Regions from separate parts of the Neobacillus sp. K501 genome, predicted to be linked through region 1. Evidence: riboswitches for the same ligand, from Rfam matches in the RefSeq annotation. Region 1 holds a riboswitch; each other region holds the start of a gene.
The links. A riboswitch is a leader RNA that binds a small molecule or an ion and turns the genes downstream of it on or off. The one in region 1 is predicted to bind S-adenosylmethionine.
Positions count from the first base shown of each region.

Region 1 (5,761 bases):
AGGAAAGATATATTCTATTTTTCATCTCTGTTTGTATCAGACCATCCACCCCCAAAAATTTATCCATGTTGTTCTTTTTCTTTTATTTCTGTCCCTGTAAATGGTGCAACTGTTACATGTTCTACCTGATTAATACCTTCTGATTGAATCACTTTTAACATGGTTAACATTAATATTTTTATATCAAGTAAAATTGTTTGATGATTTACATACCAGACATCAAGTTCAAATTTCTCTTCCCATGAAATCACATTGCGGCCATTTACCTGAGCCCAACCTGTAATGCCTGGTTTAACTAAGTGCCTTTTTGCCTGCTCTTCTGTATACAACGGTAGATACTCCATCAATAATGGACGGGGGCCGACTAAGCTTAATTCTCCCTTTAAAACATTGATTAACTGTGGTAATTCGTCTAAGCTATATTTCCTAAGGAAAGTACCAACAGCTGTTAAGCGTTGATCATCAGGCAACAATTTGTTATCGCTGTCTCTAGAGTCATTCATGCTTCTGAATTTGTAAAGGTAAAAAGGCCTACCATTTAAACCTGGTCTTTGCTGCTTGAAAAGAACCGGCGAGCCAAGTTTATATTTGACTAAAATTCCGGTTAATAAAATGATAGGCGATAAAAATATTAGCAATATGATTGAAATAAGTACATCCATCAACCTCTTCATATACTCACTTCCATTTCTTCTATAAAAATACAAAATATTCACACTGATACTGATAATTTATGATTAGTAGCATCTCTCCTATTCGCAAGATTCAAAAGCATTTCCCGAATCTCACCTCTTTCTAGATTGGAATAGTTTGAGATGATTTCCTCAATTTCCTGTTGATACATTTCTGAGGTCTTGCCAATATAAATTTGTGGATAAATTTGCTCGTCATGAACTTCATTTTCTTTCAATAATTCCTCAAAAAGCTTCTCACCTGGACGTACGCCTGTGTATTCAATTCCGATTTCTTCAATGGAGTACCCGGAGAGTTTTATGAGATTTTTAGCCAAATCTACAATTTTTACAGGCTCGCCCATATCTAAAATAAAAATCTCTCCTCCCTTTGCCAGTGCACCAGCTTGGAGGACTAGCCTTGAAGCTTCGGGAATCGTCATAAAATATCGAACCATGTCAGGATGTGTAACCGTAACAGGACCGCCCTTTTCAATTTGGCTCTTAAATAGCGGAATCACACTTCCTCTGCTCCCAAGTACATTACCAAAACGTACGGCAACAAATTTCGTTCTACTTTCCTGGTCCATGTTTTGTATAATCATTTCGGCAATCCTCTTTGTTGCCCCCATGACACTTGTTGGATTCACGGCTTTATCAGACGATATCATCACAAAGGTTTTCACATGACTCCAACTTGCTGCCTTTGCCGCATTCAGTGTGCCAATTATGTTATTTTTAACAGCCTCTTCTGGATTACATTCCATTAATGGTACATGTTTATGGGCAGCTGCATGATAGACAACATCCGGCTGGTATAAGCTCATTGCAAACATCATTTTCTTTAAGTCTTGTAAATCGGCAATAACCGGAACAAATTCTATATCCGTATTTTGGTAGGAATTTTTCAACTCCATTTCAATGGAGTAAATGCTATTTTCTCCATGCCCTAATAAAATAAGTTTTTGGGGCGAAAATTGAGCAATCTGCCGACAAATTTCTGAGCCGATGGATCCCCCTGCACCTGTTACTAATACCACTTTATTCGTGATATATTCCGATATACTATTCAGATCTAATTCAACTGGATCCCTGCCTAATAAATCTTCCACTTGAACATCACGAAACTGTTTTATAGATACTTTTCCTGTCATTAGGTCTTCTAGCATCGGTAATATCTGCGTCTTGGCACTAGTCTTAGCACACTCCAAAAATATGTTATTTAACTCTTTTTTACTTAGTGACGGGATGGCAATGACAATATTATTAATATCAAGCTTTTTCACGATTTCTTCAATTCTAGTGATTCCACCCATTACCGGAATCCCTAAAATATCAAGTTTATGCTTTTTGATATCATCATCAATAAACCCCACTGGAAATAAATCAGCTTCATTATTCTGTTTTAATTGTCTTGCGACCATCATCCCGGCTGATCCTGCTCCAACGATGAGTGTACGCTGATTGTTATTTGCCCTATTTAAATATGTGTCTCGGAACAATCTCCAACTAAAGCGTAACCCTCCCATAAACAACAAATTCAATAACCACACCACTGTTAGCAAACGAAAGGAAATTTCACCTATTAATAATTGCTCTGCTCCAGCTGAGATCAGGATTGATAAGGTTACAACCTTTAAAATGCTTAACAATTCCCCAATACTTGCATATTCCCATGCCTTTTTATATAACTTGAAGCGAAATGAAAGGAAATATTGACTGAGTAATATAGTCACCGCGATTAATAAGGTTGAAGAAGTAACCACATTCAAAGTTCCTCCTACCAAAAACCGACTGGAGAAGATAGATGCTAAGACAATAAATGAGTCAATAAAGATAAAAAACGATATTCTTTGGCGATAAGTCAAAATCCCCATTCCTTTCCCTTTTTCTTAATAAAAAATTTAAAGTATAGACTCTTTCATAAGAGTCCATACTTTAAATTTTTTATTTGGGCATCTAACCCGTCCTCACATCATCCCCTTGACGACTAGCGTCTAAGGTCTATCGACCCACAGCATGACCGAGTACCCCCATTGATAATGGAAAGGAGGTATCACCAAAATATTTTTGTTCTTATTAAAGAACGATTTTTCCAAAAAAAACACCTTTTTATTAAATTATCCATTTGTTACTTAAGAAATAGACTACAACAAAACATTCTATATAAAACACATAGACTAGTTCTTATACCTCATGTTAGTTCATTATATAGAACAAGTCAATGGAAATGTGGCGAATTTAACTATTATTCTTAAAATTCACACTTCTAAAGTTATAGCTTAATTTACTTATCCCACTTTCTACTTTTTCCTTTATAACGAACTTTCACTTGAGATATCTTAGTATATTTATTTGAAAATAAGTTGACAGTCTCTCCTCTAATGGTGTAAATTTTATAAAAAGTCTAAATATTAGTTCTTATCAAGAGAGGCAGAGGGAATGGCCCTATGAAGTCTCAGCAACCTTCAATGAATTTTTCATTGAAAAGGTGCTACGTCCTGCAAATTTACGAATTTGCGAGATAAGAAGAATGACAACTGTGTTGTACTGACAAAAGTCTTCTTCTTAAAGAAGACTTTTTTTATTTATATTTTTATTAAATAGGAGTGGTTGTGATGTTTAAGATTGATACGAAGCTTGCCCAAATTGGAAATCGCAGTGATACGGTGACAGGCACCGTTAATCCGCCCGTTTATTTTTCAACTGCCTACCGGCATGAGGGGATTGGGCAATCCACTGGTTTTGATTACGTTCGTACAGGTAATCCAACACGCCAGCTCCTTGAACAAGCCATTGCGGATTTAGAAGGGGGAGATCAAGGATTTGCCTGCAGTTCAGGTATGGCTGCGATTTTTACGGTTTTGTCCTTGTTTCAAGCGGGAGATGAATGGCTTGTAAGTGAAGATTTATATGGCGGAACCTATCGATTATTAGATAAAGGCTATAAAAAATGGGGATTAAAGGCGGAATACGTTAATACATGTTGTCCCGAGGAGATTGAACGTAAGATTACACCACAAACAAAAGCAATCTTCCTTGAAACCCCGACCAATCCTCTAATGCAGCAGTCCGATATAGCCGCTGTTTCTGAAATTGCCAAGGAACATGGAATATTGTTGATTGTTGATAACACATTCTACACTCCTGTTCTTCAACAGCCGATTCTGCTTGGGGCTGATATTGTCATTCATAGTGCGACGAAATATCTCGGCGGCCATAATGATGTTCTTGCCGGACTCATTGTAGCTAAAGGGAAAGAACTTTGTGATGAACTAGCACTCTACCACAACGGAGCTGGTGCAGTCCTCAGTCCATTCGATTCCTGGTTATTAATGCGAGGCATGAAAACTTTATCGCTCCGGATGAAAAAACATGAAAAAAATGCAAAGGAAATTGTTGAATATCTTTCTAATCATGAAGCGGTAACCGATGTTCTTTATCCTGGCAAAGGTGGAATGGTTTCATTTCGTGTTAAAGATGAAGCATGTGTGAACCCATTTTTACAAAATTTAGCCCTTATCACCTTTGCTGAAAGCCTCGGGGGTACAGAAAGCTTTATTACTTACCCGGCAACACAGACTCACGCTGATATTCCAGAAGAAGTCCGTATCCAATCCGGTGTCTGCAACCGCTTATTACGTTTTTCTGTCGGGATTGAAGATCCAGAGGATATTATTAACGATCTTGAACGAGCTTTTTCCAAACTAAAAGAGGGAGTGATTGGTAAATGACAAGCGAAGAATTTTGTTTTGAAACGAAGCTACTGCATAATCGACACAAGTTTGATCCTGCAACGGGAGCGGTCAGTGTCCCTATCCAACACGCTTCCACCTTTCATCAATCAAAAATCGACCAGTTTGGAAAATATGATTATAGCCGCAGCTTAAATCCGACAAGGGAAGCGCTGGAAGATGTGATTGCAGAATTAGAAGGAGGTTCGAAAGGCTTTGCCTTTTCATCAGGAATGGCTGCGATATCTACAGCTTTTCTACTTCTTTCATCCGGTGATCACGTCGTCATTACGGAGGATGTCTATGGCGGGACGTTTCGAATGGTTACCGAAGTTCTTTCCCGCTTCGGAATTGAACATACCTTTGTCGATATGACTGACTTAGGTCAGGTAAGGGCTGCTACTCAGCCAAATACAAAGGCATTCTATGTTGAAACTCCCTCAAACCCTACATTAAAAGTAACCGATATTAAAGCGGTTAGTGAAATTGCTAAAGAAAATAACGCCCTTGTCTTTGTTGATAATACTTTTCTCACTCCTGCCCTGCAAAAACCATTTGAGCTCGGGGCAGATGTCGTCCTTCATAGTGCGACGAAATTTCTATCTGGTCATAGCGATGTCATTGCAGGACTTGCGGTAGTGAACGATGCTGGCTTGGCCAAAAGGCTCGGATTTTTACAAAATTCTTTTGGAGCTGTACTAGGGGTTCAGGATGCTTGGCTTGTGCTTAGAGGCTTAAAAACGCTTCATGTTCGGCTAGAACAATCACAGAAATCAGCTCTTAAAGTTGCTGAATTTCTAGCGTCACATCCGCTGATCGAAAAAGTCTATTATCCTGGTCTTCCAAACCACCCACAGTATGAACTCCAAAATACTCAGGCAAATGGAGCAGGGGCTGTTTTTTCATTTGAACTCGTTAATGAGGAAGCAGTTCGGACCTTTGTTTCCACTGTAAAAATACCTGTATTCGCTGTTAGTCTTGGCGCTGTGGAATCGATTTTATCCTATCCTGCCAAGATGTCTCATGCGGCGATGCCACTAGCCGAAAGGGAAAAAAGAGGAATTAAAAATAGCCTCCTTCGTCTCTCTGTCGGACTGGAAAATTCAGAGGATCTAATAAAAGATTTTTCCCATGCGCTAGACGCTGTAAAAGAAAAACATTTGTCCTTGATAAAGGAGAAATAATATGACCTTATTAGAAAAATTAGAAAAACAAATTTTAATAGCTGATGGTGCAATGGGTACCCTTCTTTATTCATTTGGGACAGATAGCTGCTTTGAGGAATTAAACCTCTCTCATGGAGAAAAAATCCAGGAAATCCATAAAGCCTATGTAGATGCTGGTGCAGACGTCATT
Region 1 is NZ_JBSLYA010000014.1:58,312-64,072, forward strand. It holds gene ACWM35_RS22875 (DegT/DnrJ/EryC1/StrS family aminotransferase) at 1-40, opposite strand, end outside; gene ACWM35_RS22880 (sugar transferase) at 60-674, opposite strand; gene ACWM35_RS22885 (polysaccharide biosynthesis protein) at 713-2,539, opposite strand; SAM riboswitch class I at 3,090-3,202, shown strand; gene ACWM35_RS22890 (methionine biosynthesis PLP-dependent protein) at 3,290-4,405, shown strand; gene metC (cystathionine beta-lyase) at 4,402-5,589, shown strand; gene ACWM35_RS22900 (bifunctional homocysteine S-methyltransferase/methylenetetrahydrofolate reductase) at 5,591-5,761, shown strand, end outside.

Region 2 (5,761 bases), on a different contig from region 1:
TAGGGATGGTGCTTTACGGTTTCTTGTATGATGTCTTCCCAGCACAATGGATTCTCCTAGTCTCTGCATGTATCTTCCTTGGAGTTGTTCTATTTCTGGCGAGGCCATCTGTTATTAGAAAGGCTCACCCACAATTGGAGCGGGATAGAGTGGTTAAAAGTGAAGCGCGAGTCACATCGTAAACAAATAAAAGGAACTAGACGAGCTCTAGTTCCTTTTTGCAGCTTGAAAACCTAAATGAATGTCGTTATACTTATATTTAGTAAATCAGTAATTTACTAAATTACTAAATATAAGGCGGTAGAAATTTATGAAAATCCCAACTAATTTAAAACATAAACCTGTTATCGTATCTGAGAACTACGAGAATGTAGACGGGAGAAATGCTTATCAATCGGATGCGAAGGGTCTTTCTTTAGGATTGGCTCAGTGGAATGATCGTGGCAAGGTTGATATTTCGGCTAAAGTGTGGCGATATACAGGAGAAAAATGGTCTAGGCAATCTGAGGAATTACCGCTCCATCGTGTCCTTGATCTTGCGATTCTTGTTAGTCGGGCCAAGCTTCATTTTCGCGAAGCCTATCAATATGAGAAATTGTATGATCCAGAAAATCCGATGATCGACAGAGTAGGAATTCAAGGTGATGCAATGACGGTTGCTGTTTGTACGGACAATGAAAAAATTGATGAAGATATTCAATTGTTCAGTCAGGCGCTTAGCCATGATGATGAGCTAATTGGTGAACGGCTGCGGACTTTATCAAGTATCTTGAAAGAGATGGGATATTAAATGGAGAGTAATCGAAAAAAGGAATTAAAATTGCAGTATAGAGAAATGAAGCACCCGATGGGCATCTATATCATTCGTTCAAAATCGGATAATAAGTGTTTCCTTGAAGCGACGGCCAATTTAAAGGCAAGAATGAACAGCAGTATCGTCAAGTTGCAATCAGGATTTCACCCCAATCGCGAATTAACCAAGGCGTGGAAGCAACAGGGGGAAGAAAACTTTGAGATGGAGATCCTCGAGAATCTTGAATATGATAAGGATGAAGCCAAAACCGACTACTCTGAAGAATTAGCTGTGTTGCAGTTTATTTGGGAAGAAAAATTGAGTAACGAAGGATTAGAATTTTATAAAAAGTAATGCAAAAGGATAGGGAACTGCTCCCTATCCTTTTTATATGCCCCTGACCAAGGCGCTTCCGCTTTTCGTTTTACCAGGCCATTTCACCATTGTCGTAGTTAATCTGCCAGTGAATTCCAAATTTATCGGTTACTTGACCGTAGAGCTTGCTCCAGAATGTTTCTTGAAGCTCCATCCCTACCTTGCCGCCTTCTTTTAATTGGTTAAACCAGGAGGTAAGATCGTCCGTATTATTACTGATTAAGGAAAGGGTAATGTTGTTGCCTTCCACAAACGGCATGCCTGGGAAAGTATCTGAAAACATGACATTGCTTCCAGCGATGTTCAGTCTTGTGTGCATAACTAAATTTTTCGCTTCTTCCGGCATTGGATAATTTGGATCTTGTGGTGTTTCACCGAAAGTCATCATTTTCGGTACTTCAGAACCAAAAACCTTGGCATAAAATTCTACCGCTTCCCGGCAATTGCCATTAAAATTAAGATAAACATCTACAGACATTTGCTTCACTCCCAAATTAGATTCGTTATACAACTCCATTTTTACCCAAATTAGGATAATTAATCAATAATGAAAAGGAACTATTATGCAAATAAGAGACTGAATGAAAAATGTGGTAGGATAATAATAAATGTAAGGGGTACTGAAAAGTTATTTAGTGAAAAGGTGATAACGTGGCAAATATTCGGGATTTGGCAAAAATGGCGGGAGTTTCAGTCACGACTGTTTCCCGTGTATTGAACCAGCATCCTTATGTGAAGGATGAAAAAAGAAAAGCCGTTTTAGAAGCGATCCGAAAGAGTAATTATCAGCGGAATATAAATGCCGTTCATTTAAGTAAAGGGAAGACCTTTCTTGTTGGTGTGGTCATTCCATTTTCAAATCATCCATACTTTGCCCAGTTGGTTAATGGAATTGCAACTGAGGCATTAAAGCAAAACTATAATCTAGTATTAATCCAAACCAATTATGTGAGGAGCAGGGAAATAGAGGCATTACGGATGCTTAAGCAAAAGCAGGTTGATGCCCTCATCATTTGTTCGAGAATTTGTGAGTGGTCCAAAATTGAAGAATACTTACCTTATGGACCAATTGTTTTTTGTGAAGATACCAAAGGGAAAGAAGCTTCTTCCACCTTCATCGACCATTATAAAAACTTTTCTTTTGCCTTGGATTATTTATATCGTGAAGGTCATCAAAAAATAGGTTATTGTATTGGTCGCAAAACAGGTCCGAGCAGTAAGGCTAGAGGATTGGCCTATAAGGATTTTAATGAAAAATACAAGTTACCGTTTCGCTCTGAATATATCTTTGATGATTGCTTGTATTTTGAAGATGGAGAGCAAGTGATTGAGCAGATTAAGCAGATGGTTAATCCACCATCTGCCTTATTAGTCACCGGTGACCAAGTGGCTGCTGGAATTGTTACCTGTGCCCAACAGCAAAACATTTCCATTCCCAATGAACTTGCGATTATCGGTTTTGATAATCAGCCGATTGCTAAAATGATGAACATCACAACCATTGAAATCCCTCTTGTTGAGATTGGAAGAAAGCTTTTTAATCAAGCTGTAAATAATGAAAAGCTCACTTACGAGGAAATACCCGTCCACTTGATCGTACGACGAACTGTTTGAAAAAATTTTTTAACCCTACTATTTTGGTTGATTTTATCGGAATGAAAGCGGTTAACGAAAGTGAAGGTTATTTTTAGACGATTGACAAAATAAAGATAGCTTAGTAGTATCTAAATAATCCTAATTTAATAATTAATTGAACTTATCGAGAGTGACCGAGGGACAAGGCCCTATGACGTCCGGCAACCCCCTTTTTGGGAAGGTGCCAATTCCTGCAGAATGACTTTCATTCTGAAAGATAAGTCGAGATATAGAATGTATTTCGATGCCCCTTTCAGTTGAAAGGGGCATTTTTTGTTCTTGATTTTTAAAAAAAGAGGGTAATCATATGATTGAAATTCGGAATCTTTCAAAAGTTTATAAAACAAAAAATGGGAGCATAAAAGGTGTTGATGAAGTCTCGTTATCCGTGCAAGAGGGCGAGATATTTGGAATTGTTGGTTATTCAGGTGCCGGAAAAAGTTCGCTGTTGCGCTGTATTAATCTGCTAGAGCGGCCAACCTCTGGAAGTATTACGGTAGATGGTATTGATCTAACTTCTTTAAAGGGTGAGAATCTTCGACTGGCACGGTTAAAAATCGGGATGATCTTCCAGCATTTCTACTTAATCAGCCAAAAAACAGTGTTCGAGAATATTGTTTTTTCCCTAAAGGCGGCCAAGATACCAGCCGACCAAATCAAAGAAAGGGTAGAAGAGCTGCTTGAGATGGTTGGTCTTTCGGATAAAAGAGATGTTTATCCCGCACAGCTAAGCGGCGGTCAAAAACAGCGGGTTGGTATAGCGCGGGCGCTTGCCAACAACCCAAAGGTGTTACTATGTGACGAAGCAACATCTGCACTCGACCCAACGACAACAAAGTCGATTTTAAATCTATTAAAAAAAATCAATAAAGAACTCAATATTACCATTGTTTTAATTACCCATGAAATGGATGTTGTAAAGGAAATCTGCAACCGGATGGCGATCATGCAGGATGGAAAAGTCATAGAAGAAGGTGCTGTCTATGATATCTTTGCCAATCCTCAAACGGAATTAACAAAAGAGTTTATTGAAAGTGTTGTTTCCTTAGAAATACCAGAAGTCATTTTAAATGGATGCGAAGGACCCATTGTGAAGGTGACATTCAAAGGGAAAGTAGCTGGAGAGGGGGTCATTTCTGATATGCTTCAGCAATTTAACGTAAAAGGCAACTTCCTCCACGGTTCGATTGAGTATATTCAAGAATTCCCTCTCGGCATCTTTATTATGGAGCTGAATGGTGAAAAACAAGAAATCAGAGCTGCCCTTCAATATATCGAGAATCGGGCAGCGCAAGTGGAGGTGTTACGTGATGGGCTTTGATTTTCAGCATCTCGTGGAACTCATTCCAGATATTAATACCGCTTTTTTTCAAACGATTTATATGATAACCATTTCATTACTAGTAGCCATCGTGATTGGACTGCCAGTTGGAATTCTATTATATATCACCGATAAAGGTTTGTTTTTAGAAAATCGTTTGATCCAAAATGTTTTAGGCTTTGCCGTAAATATGGTGCGGTCGATCCCGTTCATCATTTTACTAGTAGCTCTTATTCCATTAACAAATTTCTTAGTAGGAACAACCATTGGTCCGACAGCGGCAAGTGTTTCACTTACAGCTGCGGCAATTCCGTTTTTCGCAAGGATTGTTGAAACGGCGTTAAGGGAGATTGATAAAGGTGTTATTGAAGCTGCCATTGCTGCCGGTGCTACACCGTGGATGATTATTAAAGATGTACTGCTGCTTGAAGCGAGGTCTGGAATCATTTCTGGAGTTACCTTAACGCTCATCAGTTTAATTGGCTTTTCAGCGATGGCGGGTACCGTTGGCGGCGGAGGAATCGGCGATTTAGCGATACGGTTTGGTTATTATCGATACGATAATACGATTATGATTGCAACCGTTGTAATATTAATTGTTTTAGTTCAGGTAATCCAGCTACTTGGTGATTATATTGCCAAAGTTTTAGATAAAAGATAAGAAAGAAAAGGGGAATTGATGATGAAAAAGTGGTTAACAGGGATTATTTTAGTAGTAGTTGCTGCGGTTTTAGCAGCTTGCGGAGGTTCTGCTAGTAAGGAAAGCAGTAGTGAGGGAAAAGCAGCAGAAACAAAAGAAATTAAAATTGGTGCAACAGCTGGTCCCTATAGTGACATGGTATCAAAAGCGATTAAACCAGGGTTAGAAGAAAAGGGCTATAAGGTAGAAGTGGTTGAATTCAGTGATTATATTCAGCCGAACAAAGCATTAGATAATGGTGACATTCAAGCAAACCTATTCCAGCATACGATTTACCTTGAAAATTTTGAAAAAGAAAACAAGATGGATTTAACTGGACTTATTTCTGTACCAACTGCACCGATGGGGCTCTATTCAAATACATTTAAATCTATTGATGATGTGAAAGAGGGGGCAACGGTAACTCTTCCAAATGATCCGACAAATGCAGCCCGCGCATTGAACACGCTTCGTGACGAAGGCCTTATTAAAATTAATGAAGGTGCAGATCCGTTAAAAGTGTCAGAAAAAGATATTACAGAAAACAAGAAGAATTTGAAGTTCCAGCCAATTGAAGCTGGCCAGCTGCCACGTTCTGTTGAAAGTGCAGATTTAGCCGCAGTACCAGGAAACTTTGCATTGGCGGCAAAAATGGATCTACTTGATGCTGTTGCACTTGAAAATATGCTCGATCCATACCGAAATGTTGTAGCGGTTAAGGCAGATAATGAAGATGCTCAGTTTGCCAAAGACCTTAAAGCCATTGTTGAGTCAGCGGATTTCGAAGCGATCATTGATGAACAGTTTAAAGGCTTTGGAAAGCCAGAATGGATGCAAAAATAGGACATGCGTAAGAGCCTTTCAACCTAGAAAGGCTCTTTGCTTTGATTTAAGATATTTATAGTACTTTTAGTAAATCATCCTCTATCTTAAGTGGCTCAGTGGTTGGACTATAGCG
Region 2 is NZ_JBSLYA010000006.1:170,054-175,814, reverse strand. It holds gene ACWM35_RS15220 (MFS transporter) at 1-182, shown strand, start outside; gene ACWM35_RS15215 (DUF6530 family protein) at 311-790, shown strand; gene ACWM35_RS15210 (GIY-YIG nuclease family protein) at 791-1,147, shown strand; gene ACWM35_RS15205 (VOC family protein) at 1,218-1,646, opposite strand; gene ACWM35_RS15200 (LacI family DNA-binding transcriptional regulator) at 1,820-2,782, shown strand; SAM riboswitch class I at 2,922-3,027, shown strand; gene ACWM35_RS15195 (methionine ABC transporter ATP-binding protein) at 3,111-4,124, shown strand; gene ACWM35_RS15190 (methionine ABC transporter permease) at 4,114-4,785, shown strand; gene ACWM35_RS15185 (MetQ/NlpA family ABC transporter substrate-binding protein) at 4,807-5,646, shown strand; gene ACWM35_RS15180 (glutathione peroxidase) at 5,702-5,761, opposite strand, start outside.
Region 2: linked by a shared signal. The riboswitch ahead of ACWM35_RS15195 (methionine ABC transporter ATP-binding protein) and the one ahead of ACWM35_RS22890 (methionine biosynthesis PLP-dependent protein) in region 1 are both predicted to bind S-adenosylmethionine.

Region 3 (5,761 bases), on a different contig from region 1:
GCGCTTTTTAATTCGTTAGAATCGATTTTTTATCGATAAAAATATATTGGAGGTAGTTTAACATGACAACACCAAAGGGATTACGCTATTCTGAAGAGCATGAATGGGTAAAGGATGAAGGCGCAACACTTCGAGTGGGTATCACTCACTTTGCACAATCTGAGTTGGGAGATATCGTTTTCGTTGAGCTTCCTGAAGTAGGCGATGAAGTGACAGCGAATGAGCCTTTCGGAAGTGTTGAATCCGTTAAGACAGTTTCTGAGCTATATGCACCAGTAAGTGGTAAAGTTGTTGAAGTGAATGAAGATTTAAACGACAGCCCAGAGTTTGTTAATGAATCTCCATATGAAAAAGCGTGGATGATCGTGATTGAACCTTCAGACCGCAGCGAATTAGAAAAACTAATGACACCAGAACAATACGAAGAAATGGTCAAAGAAGACTAAACAAATGGATTAAGCACCTTGTTAGCGCAAGGTGTTTTTTTTTGGAAAAAAATTCTCCAGATTAATTCTAAAAGTAGGGGACACTATAATAAAATTTATTTATAAGGTGGTCCTAACAATGACATTGAAACAGCAAAAAATTGATGTAACTGACAGAGTCATTGGAAAAATGCAAAATGGAGAAATAGAATTATTTCTAGAAAATACATCGATTGGAAAAATCAAATTGCCGGGGGATATGGAAGTGCAGCTTGATCATCATTTTGAAGTAGATCAGCGGAAGATATATCAGCATGTATCCGTTACGGAACAGCCCGACGCAAAATATACAGATTGTGATGATGGTGGATGGTGTTAAAGCCTTTGAGAAAGTGCAGACACCTATTATCAAATGGGCATTCATGGTATAGTTAACATATTAAACACGTTATTATACTTCTCGAATATGTTAACATTAAACAAATAACATACTTAATAATAGGTGATGGATGATGAGTGACTCATTTGCTGACAAGGTCCTTATTGTTGAAGGAAAATCAGACAAGAAAAAAGTAAAGAGCATCTTAAAGGAGCCAATTGAAATTATTTGTACGAATGGTACGATTAGCATCACCAAATTGGATGAATTGATTGATTCCCTTGAAGATAAAGACGTCTACATCCTCGTTGACGCTGATGATGCAGGTGAAAAGCTGCGTAAACTATTGAAAAGAGAATTTCCTAATGCTGAGCACCTGTATATTGATCGGATGTATCGTGAAGTAGCTACCGCACCTGTATACCACCTAGCAACGGTTCTCATAGGTGCAAACATCGATGTCCATTCTGAGTACTTAGAAATGGGCTGATAAACGAATGAACGAATGGAGCCTTGATGAGTTATCATCATTCACTAAACAACATGCTACTGGTCTGGTTTACTTTTATACACCCCTATGTGGTACTTGTCAGCTCGCATCACGAATGCTTCAAATAATTGAGCAAATGGTCGATATAAATATGGGGAAAATGAATTTGAATTATTTTCCTGAGATTGCAGAAGATTTTGCAATTGAAAGTGTTCCTTGTTTACTTTTTTTCAAAAATGGCAAGGTTGTGGAAACGGTTTACGCATTTCACTCAGTCCCTTATCTGTATGAAAAAATAAAAACCTATATATAAGAAAACGGATGCTATGGCATCTGTTTTTTTTGTCGAAAGAATAACAAAGGGATTTTAATCGATTTCCTGAATATATAGGGTGAGCAGGTAATCGGAGGGATTGAAATGAGAGATGCCGTAAAAGCTTTTCTTACCACCATTAAAGAGCGTGAACATTTGTTGAAATTGATGGAAAACCTAGAAATGCTTGTAATTAAATTGGTTTATGAACAAAACACGATCGAAATGGCTTTTCATCGTGGTGCCGCAATCTTTCTAGAAGAGAATAAACAAAAAGCAATTTCCTGCGAGATTTCCGGTGATGCGGAGTCGATAAAAAGCCTAATAAAAGGTGAGAAAAAATTAAGATATTTTATGAGGGGCGGGCAGTTAAAAGTTACAGGCTCCTTTCGCACCATATTATTGCTAGAGTCGATATTTTATTTAACAAAGCCTGATGGACAAAAAAGAAAATTAATTTCCTAAAAAGCTATTGACGGCTTCTCCTACAATAGTGTATTATCTTTTTAAATATTCAATCAATAATGACAATTCAATAAATATCTTATCCAGAGAGGCGGAGGGACTGGCCCGACGATGCCCGGCAACCGGTTATACAACACGGTGCTAATTCCAGCAGAGTATTACTCTGAAAGATAAGAAGAGCGTACCGCCCCTCTTCTTGAAGAGGGGTTTTTATTATAGGCTAGTTTTTTGCTCTAGCGGAACATCGATAAGCGGAGAATTTTCCGCTAATCTCTATTTTGAAGCTTAGAAAGGGGAAATAAGCGGAGAATTTACTCTTATCTCTCTAAAAAAGGAGAAATATTAAAAAATTTATCTACTTAAGCGGAAATACTTCCCTTATTTTTATGGAAATAGGGTTATTTCCCGGATTAACCGGAATTTCTCCGCTTAATCCAACCACTTCGAAATCAGCCTAGATTACGATAAGAGACAATATTAAAATATAGGAGGAATGTTTGTATGGGAGAGAATCAAAAAAAATATCGTTTTGAAACACTAGGTGTTCATGGAGGACTATCTCCAGACCCGGTTACAGGAGCAAGAGCAGTACCGATTTACCAAAACAATGCCTATCAATTCAAAGATACAGAACATGCTGCAAACCTGTTTGCTTTAAAGGAGTCAGGCTACATATACACCCGTATTCATAACCCGACAACCACCGTCTTCGAAGAAAGAATTGCTCTCTTAGAGGGAGGGGTTGGAGCCCTTGCCGTGGCAAGTGGTATGGCCGCGATTACATTAGCCATTTTAAATATTGCTGAGGCTGGGGATGAAATTGTTTCAGCTTCTACTCTTTATGGCGGTACTTATAACCTATTTGCTGTTACCCTGCCTAAGTACGGGATCAAGGTGAAATTTGTCGACCCTGAGAACCCAGAGAATTTCCGTGATGCGATCACTGAAAAAACAAAGGCAGTATTTGCTGAAACAATTGGTAATCCGAGCCTTCGCGTTCTTGATATTGAAAAAGTAGCTGAGATTGCTCATGAGTCTGGTATTCCATTAATCATTGATAATACTTTTGCTACACCGTATTTATGCCGGCCAATCGAACATGGTGCCGATATAGTCGTTCATTCTGCCACGAAATGGCTTTTAGGCAATGGAACAACAACAGGCGGTGTCATAGTGGATGGTGGGAAATTTGACTGGAATTCAGCGAAATTCCCTGGGTTTACGACACCGGATGCCAGCTACCATGATCTTGTCTATGCAGAGGCACTAGGTGCAGTGGCCTACATTGTGAAAGCACGTGTACAGCTGCTGCGTGACTTAGGACCGTCACTTAGCCCACAAAATGCCTTTTTGTTTACGCTAGGTCTTGAAACCTTGCATGTACGGATGAAAGAGCATGTCGCCAATACAAAAGCGGTCGTGGAATATTTAGTGAATCACCCTGCGGTGGATTGGGTTTCCTACCCGGGTCATGCCTCCCATCCTGATTCCGAATTAGCAACGAAGTATTTGCCTAAAGGGGCAGGATCGATGATTGTGTTTGGAATTAAAGGCGGCCGAGAAGCAGGGGCAAAAGTAATTAATTCTGTGCAATTATTTGCTCATGTTGCCAATGTTGGCGATGCCAAAAGCCTTATTATTCATCCTGCCAGCACCACGCATCAGCAGTTAGATGCTGAGGGGTTAAAAGCTTCTGGTGTTTCCGAGGATTTAATTCGCCTCTCGATTGGAATCGAGAATGTGGACGATATCATCGAGGATTTAGAAGCGGCAATTGAGGCAGCGACAGGTGTTGGATCCCTAAAGGCAGAAGCTTAACTTTTTTTCGAAATAGGAAGAAAATTTCGTTGACAGCTCTTTTTATCCATGATACGATAGCTTTCGTAATAAAATAATTACTTTAATCAGTGAACGAATTAATTGAATATAGGATTGCTTAATGCTCTTATCAAGAGAGGTGGAGGGATGTGCCCGATGAAGCCCGGCAACCGTCAATATTTTATTGAAATGGTGCCAATTCACACAAAGCGTATGCTTTGGAAGATGGGAGAAAGGATTCATTTATGATGCCTTTCTGCCCGCCTGCAGAAAGGTTTTTTATTTTAGTAAAATAAGAATCTTTTCATATAAACAGTCAAAACCTATATGTAAGGCAAGAAACACATTCTGAATTTTCGTAATTATTATTTAACTTTCTGGATAAAAAGTAGGTGATTCGATGATTTCAATAAAAGATGTCCGAAAGATTTTTCCTTCCAAGCAGGGACAGCTCAAAGCGGTCGACAATGTGAATCTGGAAATTAAAGAAGGAGAAATATTTGGCGTCATTGGTTATAGTGGTGCAGGTAAAAGTACCTTAATCCGCATGTTAAATGGTTTGGAGCTGCCAACAGAAGGTTCTGTTACGGTTGCGGGCCGAGTGATATCAAAGATAAAAGGCAGTGAACTTCGGAAGGCACGTCAGGAAATTAGCATGATCTTTCAGCATTTCAACTTGCTCTGGTCGAGAACAGTAAGTGAGAATATCGCCTTCCCGCTAGAAATCGCTGGCGTGAAAGGGCCTGAAAGACAAAAGCGAGTTAACGAATTAATAAAATTAGTCGGATTAGAGGGTCGAGAAAATGCTTATCCTTCCCAACTAAGCGGCGGACAAAAACAGCGGGTTGGGATTGCTAGAGCACTTGCAAACAATCCAAAGGTTTTACTTTGTGACGAGGCAACCTCGGCACTTGATCCACAAACGACCGATTCGATTTTGGAATTATTGGTTGACATTAATAAAAGGCTTGGGCTAACAATCGTGTTAATTACGCACGAAATGCATGTCATTCGTAAAATTTGCCATCAGGTTGCTGTCATGGAAAGTGGCAAAGTGGTGGAACTTGGTCCTGTATTGGATGTATTCAAAAATCCACAGCAGCCGATTACAAAGAGATTCGTTCAACAGGTTACCGAGCCGGAAGAAACGAAAGAAACGGCGGAGCATCTTCTTGATCGTTACCATTCTGGTCAGGTTATCCAGCTTACGTTTATTGGGGAATCAGCTGAGCAGCCGGTTATCACCAATTTGATTCGTCATCATCAGGTGACCGTAAATATCCTCCAAGGGAAGATCTCACAAACGCAAAGCGGCTCCTATGGAACCTTGTTTATCCATTTAGATGGTGAGGTTGCAGAAGTGAATAAAGCGGTAGACTACATTCGCTCGCAGCAAGTTGGAGTGGAGGTGGTAACAAGTGAATAGTAATCAACCATATTTTCAAGAAATTGATTGGGAAGAAATGTGGGAAGCAACAGTCCAAACGCTTTATATGTCAGGAGTATCGGTCCTAGCTACATTTATTCTAGGAATTTTACTTGGTTTGCTGTTATTTCTAACTGGTAAAGGCAATCTCTGGGAAAACAAACCGGTCAACACCGTTATTGGAGCTTTTGTTAATATTTTTCGTTCGATTCCTTTTATTATCTTAATCGTACTATTAATTCCATTCACTAAGTTATTGGTTGGTACGATGATTGGTGAGAATGCTGCACTCCCTGCCTTAATTATTGGAGCCGCGCCGTTCTATGCACGAATGGTTGAGATTGGCTTGAGGGAAATTGATAAAGGTGTCATTGAAGCAGCAAAATCCATGGGGGCAACCACGAATACGATTATCTGGAAGGTTTTACTCCCAGAATCTATGCCA
Region 3 is NZ_JBSLYA010000009.1:167,843-173,603, forward strand. It holds gene gcvH (glycine cleavage system protein GcvH) at 63-446, shown strand; gene ACWM35_RS19470 (YusG family protein) at 565-804, shown strand; gene ACWM35_RS19475 (toprim domain-containing protein) at 938-1,294, shown strand; gene ACWM35_RS19480 (thioredoxin family protein) at 1,302-1,607, shown strand; gene ACWM35_RS19485 (SCP2 sterol-binding domain-containing protein) at 1,713-2,072, shown strand; SAM riboswitch class I at 2,149-2,249, shown strand; gene ACWM35_RS19490 (O-acetylhomoserine aminocarboxypropyltransferase/cysteine synthase family protein) at 2,574-3,890, shown strand; SAM riboswitch class I at 4,015-4,122, shown strand; gene ACWM35_RS19495 (methionine ABC transporter ATP-binding protein) at 4,291-5,316, shown strand; gene ACWM35_RS19500 (methionine ABC transporter permease) at 5,354-5,761, shown strand, end outside.
Region 3: linked by a shared signal. The riboswitch ahead of ACWM35_RS19490 (O-acetylhomoserine aminocarboxypropyltransferase/cysteine synthase family protein) and the one ahead of ACWM35_RS22890 (methionine biosynthesis PLP-dependent protein) in region 1 are both predicted to bind S-adenosylmethionine.